2 regions of the Staphylococcus sp. SA22 genome follow, and region 2 is predicted to be linked to the other one. Evidence: riboswitches for the same ligand, from Rfam matches in the RefSeq annotation. Region 2 holds a riboswitch; the other holds the start of a gene.

Region 1 (3,441 bases), on a different contig from region 2:
GAGCAGTTTGGATTGGCAATGATACCTCTTGTAAATGTAGGTTCATTGACTTCCGGAACGATTAAATCAATATCTTCTGCCATACGCCATTGACTTGAATTGTCTATAACGATTGCACCAGCTTTTTCAAAGAGTGGGGCAAAGTGTTCGCTTGTACCGCCACCAGCACTCATTAATACATAATCGAAATGTTCACTTGCACGAGCATCAGTTAATTCTTGAACTGTATATGTTTTTCCTTGAAATTCAACTTCTTGCCCTGCAGAACGTGCTGATGAAAATAATACTAATTCATCGAAAGGAATATTTTTACGATTTAATGTCTCTAACATTTTTGTTCCTACTAATCCTGTTGCACCCACAACTGCTAATTTTGTCATAACTTGTCACTCCATTTTATAATAATTTCCAATTTTTAGAATATTTTAACAATCATTTTACCATTAAATGTTAAATGCGTCATATAGTTTTTCTACCGCTTGTTGCCCATTAAAATCATCAATGACGTATGAAATACTTATTTCAGATGTTGTTGTTTGGTAGAAAGGGATATTATTTTCAATTAATGTCAAAAATGCTTTTGATGCCACACCTGACATATCACGCATACCTGAGCCAATTAATGAAATTTTGACATAATGCTCATTGATTTTATAAGCTAATGCTTCATATTGATTCTTTAATGTTTCAAGAATCATAGAAATTTGATGAAAATCACTATCTTTAATCGTGAAGGATAGTTGTAGCCCATCCAAGTTGACGATTTGTGAAATCATATCAACATTTACAGCGCCTTCTTCAAGTTCCGTAAATAGTTGTGTAAGTAGCTGATTGTCAGGTAGGGGATAACTAATTGTTACATGCATCATATGTTTATCCAAAGCCACACCAGTAACTGCTTTTTTCTCTAATATTTCTTCATTTGACATAATCCATGTTCCTTTCACATTCGATAAAGTTTTTCCTAAATATAAAGGGATATTATAGTTTTTAGCTAATTCAACACTTCTTGTTTCAAGTACACCAGCACCTAAAGCGCTCATTTCCATCATTTCTTCATATGAGACGATGTCTAGTCGTTTAGCTTTTGGTAAAAGTCTTGGGTCAGTGGCATACACACCATCAACGTCGGTATAAATTTCACAAGGTATTTGATTACTAACAGCAAGTGCCACAGCGGTCGTATCAGAACCACCTCTGCCTAAAGTTGTTAATTCCTGATGTTCATTGATGCCTTGAAATCCAGCAACTACTAAAATATCGTTTTCTTGAAAGGCTTGTTCAAATGTTTGAGGATTAATTTGAGCAATTTTACTTTTTAAATGATGGCCAATGGTTTTAATACCCGCTTGATAGCCAGTCATTGCTTTGGCATTCACACCGATATCATTTAATACCATTGATAAATAAGATACAGTTTGTTGCTCTCCGGTTGTCAATAATAATGCCAATTCTTGTTGTTTTGGTGTTTTAGTCAATGTCGATACATTCGTCATTAATTCATCTGTTGTGTTACCCATAGCACTTACAACGACAATTAATTGTTCATCTTGATTGACCCGCTCCTTTAACATTTCAGCGATCCTTTTTATTTTTGTAAAATCACTGACGGATGATCCGCCAAATTTCAACACACTTCTTGTTACCATATAATCCTCCTAATTGTTAGGAAGGGCACACAATAATAAAAAAAGAACAAGTTCGGAATGCGAACTTGCTCTTAATCTATATACAAGTGATGCACTCCATTATTTTTAAATAATGACAAACTCTCAGCTCTTAACCAAAAAGTCCAACAAATTATAACTGCTATTATAATCGCTTCGGCATCGCACCCTTTCAAATTCAGCTGTTAGCAGACAGTAATCTAAACTTTACTCATGATTGATGCGCCTCATCAAAATATTATTAAATTGGTATGTGTTCATTATACATATGACAAATATGAATGTAAACCGATAATTTAGATTTTTTGGAATAACCTGAAAATTCAAGTTATAGCGTTGCTTATATTATAAAAGGTGGTGATAATGAGACTTTTCGAAAAATAAAATCCAAAATACTTATAGCATACTCAATATGCACATTAAATAAATATACTCTTTTAATGCGTTGATAACTGTATTTGTAATTTAGAGAAGGGGTGTTCACTATGCTGATGTGTTAAAAAATAAAATAAAAAGGACACCTCGATGCTATAAACATTAGCATCGAGACGCCCAGTTAATGTCTATTAAATTGAATATAGTCTCGGACATGAATCAATGCCCTAGACCCTGCAATGTTATATTGACAGTAGTTGACTGAATGAAAATGACTTTGTAGCTAGCTTTTTTCACCCCTTGTCGGCGCCACGCATAGAGAAATTGGATTCCTAATTTCTACAAACAATACCAGTTGGGGAATAAGTCCCAATATAGAAGGTGACAGTAAGTCAACTTACAAAAATGTGCAAGTTAGCCGGGCCTCAACACAGAGATTTTCGAAAAGAAATTCTACATATTATATTTATTTTAAAACGCCGATTTCTTGCAAGTATTCTTCATATGGAATTTCTTTTGAAACGCCGCCTTGTTTATTTAAATCGATAACACGATTTGCAATCGTGTTGATAAATTCGAAGTCATAAGAAGTAAAGATGATAGAACCTTTAAATGATTTAAGACCATCATTGACAGCAGTAATACTTTCTAAGTCTAAGTGGTTAGTAGGTTCGTCAAGTAAAAGTACATTCGCACTTGATAACATCATTTTACTTAGCATACAACGTACTTTTTCTCCACCTGAAAGCACACTAGCTTTTTTCTTAACTTCTTCACCACTAAATAACATACGACCTAAGAAACCACGTAAAAATGTTTCTGTTTGTTCATCTTCAGGAGCATATTGTCTTAACCAATCAACGAGATTCATATTTACACCCTCAAAGAACTCTGAGTTATCTTTAGGGAAGTAACTTAATGATGTAGTAACACCCCATTTAAATGAACCTTCGTCTGGTTCCATTTCGCCAGCTAATATTTTAAGTAATGTTGTTTTTGCAATTTCACTATCTCCAATTAAAATCGCTTTATCATTTGGATTCATTGTGAATGATACATTATCTAATACTTTTTCGCCGTCAATTGTTTTAGAAAGATTTTGAACGATTAATAAGTCGTTACCAATCTCACGCTCAGGCGTGAATTTAACGAAAGGATATCTTCTTGATGATGGTTGAATATCATCTAATTCAATTTTCTCAAGTTGTTTTTTACGACTTGTTGCTTGTTTAGATTTAGAAGCGTTAGCTGAGAAACGAGCAATAAAGTCCTGTAACTCTTTCATTTTTTCTTCTTTTTTCTTGTTTTGTTCTTGAGCCATCTTTTGAGCTAACTGACTAGATTGATACCAAAAATCATAGTTACCAACATAAACTTTAATTTTACCAAAGTCTAAATC
Region 2 (3,441 bases):
AAAAGTGGTTTCACGAGATGAAGCGAAAGAGTTATTCAGCAATGATGAATACAAATTAGAATTAATCGACGCGATTCCTGAAGATGAAAATGTAACATTATATAGTCAAGGTGATTTTACTGATTTATGTCGTGGAGTTCACGTTCCATCAACAGCTAAAATTAAAGAGTTTAAACTATTATCTACAGCAGGTGCATACTGGCGTGGAGATAGTAACAACAAAATGTTACAACGTATATACGGTACTGCTTTCTTTGATAAAAAAGAATTAAAAGCACATTTACAAATGTTAGAAGAGCGTAAAGAACGTGATCATCGTAAAATTGGTAAAGAGTTAGAATTATTCACAAATAGCCAATTAGTTGGTGCTGGTTTGCCATTATGGTTACCTAACGGTGCAACAATTAGACGTGAAATTGAGCGTTACATTGTTGATAAAGAAGTTAGCATGGGGTATGACCACGTTTATACACCAGTACTTGCTAATGTTGATTTATACAAAACATCTGGTCACTGGGATCACTATCAAGAAGATATGTTCCCACCAATGCAGTTAGACGAAACTGAATCTATGGTATTACGTCCAATGAACTGTCCACATCATATGATGATTTATGCGAATAAACCACACTCATATCGTGAATTACCTATCCGTATCGCTGAGCTAGGAACTATGCATAGATATGAAGCAAGTGGTGCTGTATCAGGATTACAACGTGTTCGTGGTATGACTTTAAATGATTCACATATCTTTGTTCGACCTGATCAAATTAAAGAAGAATTCAAACGCGTTGTAAACATGATTATTGATGTGTATAAAGACTTTGGTTTCGAGGATTATAGCTTTAGATTAAGTTATAGAGACCCTGAAGATAAAGAAAAGTACTTTGATGATGATGACATGTGGAATAAAGCTGAAAATATGCTTAAAGAGGCAGCGGATGAGCTTGGCTTATCGTACGAAGAAGCGATTGGTGAAGCAGCATTCTATGGTCCGAAACTAGATGTTCAAGTTAAAACAGCGATGGGTAAAGAAGAGACATTATCAACAGCACAACTTGATTTCTTATTACCAGAACGTTTTGATTTAACTTATATTGGTCAAGATGGTGAACATCATCGTCCAGTTGTTATTCATCGTGGTGTTGTATCAACAATGGAACGATTTGTAGCATTTTTAACTGAAGAAACTAAAGGTGCATTCCCAACTTGGTTAGCGCCAAAACAAGTTCAAATCATTCCAGTTAACGTTGATTTACATTATGATTATGCGCGCCAATTACAAGACGAATTGAAATCTCAAGGCGTTCGTGTAAGTATTGATGACCGTAATGAAAAAATGGGTTATAAAATTAGAGAAGCTCAAATGCAAAAAATACCTTATCAAATCGTAGTTGGGGATAAGGAAGTTGAAAATAATCAAGTGAATGTGCGTCAATATGGATCACAAGACCAAGAAACAGTTGAAAAAGATGAATTTATCTGGAATCTAGTTGATGAAATTCGTTTGAAAAAACATAGATAGACAGTTGTCGCAATAAAATGCTTTGAAACTTTTATTGCGTATCAAGTTTTACAGGGTTGATTATGCGTGATGAATCCTGTATATTACAAGTTAGTTAAAATATTAAATTGAGTTAGAGGTTGCATGTTTAATTAGTAACTTGTCAGAAGTATTTATGGTACATAAGTTGAACAAGTGAAAGGTAAAGATGCCGAAATAGATATGAACCATAAATTATATCTATTGGGACAGTTTTCGAATAGGAACTGTACTGTCACAGAATGTGATGTGCTACCTTATATAGATAATTGCCAAAGTGGTTGCATATCTTAAAGGTATGTAGCCACTTTTTTACTTTTAATATCACTATGTTCTGTAAAAAAAGGGTATGAAAGTAAATAAAGGTTATTTATTACTTGGCCTCTAAAACATGGAAAGGGAGCTTATATGTCAAAAGTTCGAAATGAAAGTAACAATGTTGTCAAAAGGGGACTTAAAGATCGTCATATTTCTATGATTGCGATTGGGGGTTGTATTGGTACAGGTTTATTTGTAACTTCTGGTGGAGCAATTCATGATGCAGGTGCTTTGGGTGCATTAATAGGATACGCAATTATCGGAATAATGGTATTTTTCTTAATGACGTCACTTGGCGAAATGGCTACCTATTTGCCAGTATCAGGTTCATTTAGTACATATGCTACAAGATTTGTTGATCCATCTTTAGGGTTTGCGCTTGGTTGGAACTATTGGTTTAACTGGGTAGTAACTGTAGCAGCAGATATTACGATTGCAGCACAAGTCATTCAATATTGGACACCATTGCAAGGCATACCCGCTTGGGCATGGAGTGCGTTGTTCTTAGTTATAATTTTTAGTCTGAATTCGTTATCGGTTCGTGTCTATGGTGAAAGTGAATATTGGCTTGCATTAATAAAGGTTGTTACAGTTATCGTTTTTATTGCTATTGGTTTATTAACGATTGTAGGAATTATGGGTGGACATTTTGTAGGATTTGAAATATTTAATAAAGGTGAAGGACCTATTTTAGGTGGCAACTTAGGAGGAAGTTTGTTATCAATTCTAGGTGTATTCTTAATCGCTGGTTTCTCATTCCAAGGTACTGAGTTAATTGGTATTACAGCTGGTGAATCAGAAAATCCTGAACGTGCTGTGCCGAAAGCGATTAAACAAGTATTCTGGAGAATTTTATTATTTTACATTTTAGCCATTTTTGTTATCGGTATGTTAATTCCTTATGATAGTAGTGCATTAATGGGAGGCGGTAATGACGTTGCAACCTCTCCGTTTACGCTAGTTTTTAAAAATGCAGGATTTGCTTTTGCAGCCTCATTTATGAATGCAGTTATCTTAACATCAGTTTTATCAGCAGGTAATTCAGGTATGTATGCTTCAACTCGAATGCTATATTCAATGAGTAAAGATAAATTGGCGTTTGAAACATTTGGGAAAACAAATAAAAATGGTGTGCCATATATGTCTTTATTAGTAACTGCAATTATTGTAGTCATCATATTTGTGGTACAAAGTGTTACAGAAGGTGCTTATCAATATATCGTTGCTGCAAGTGGGTTAACTGGCTTTATTGCCTGGGTAGGTATTGCAGTGAGTCATTACCGATTTAGAAGAGCATTTGATAAACAAAATTATGATAAATCTAAATTGAAATATACAGCTAAATTGTTTCCGTTCGGACCTATTTTTGCAGCTATCTTATGTATTGTTGTAATCATCGGTCAAGATGTGGACTTTATTAAAACAGGAGATTTTAATTTTAGCCGCTTCCTAATTACGTATATGGGAATTCCAGTATTTTTAGCATTCTTTATTTATCATAAGCTTCGATATAAAACGAAAAAAATTCCATTAGAACAAGTAGATTTACGTCAAGACGTGTCAATGGATGAAATAAAAGG

The links. A riboswitch is a leader RNA that binds a small molecule or an ion and turns the genes downstream of it on or off. The one in region 2 is predicted to bind lysine.
Region 1: it holds a riboswitch for lysine, as region 2 does, so the genes downstream of both, ACXQH5_RS01055 (aspartate kinase) here and ACXQH5_RS08640 (amino acid permease) in region 2, are expected to answer to the same signal.

The regions. Positions count from the first base shown of each region.
Region 1 is NZ_JBSZQY010000001.1:228,428-231,868, forward strand. Features, by position in the region: gene ACXQH5_RS01050 (aspartate-semialdehyde dehydrogenase) at 1-380, opposite strand, end outside; gene ACXQH5_RS01055 (aspartate kinase) at 444-1,649, opposite strand; lysine riboswitch at 1,731-1,906, opposite strand; gene ACXQH5_RS01060 (ABC-F family ATP-binding cassette domain-containing protein) at 2,509-3,441, opposite strand, start outside.
Region 2 is NZ_JBSZQY010000008.1:72,359-75,799, reverse strand. Features, by position in the region: gene thrS (threonine--tRNA ligase) at 1-1,525, shown strand, start outside; lysine riboswitch at 1,631-1,806, shown strand; gene ACXQH5_RS08640 (amino acid permease) at 1,952-3,441, shown strand, end outside.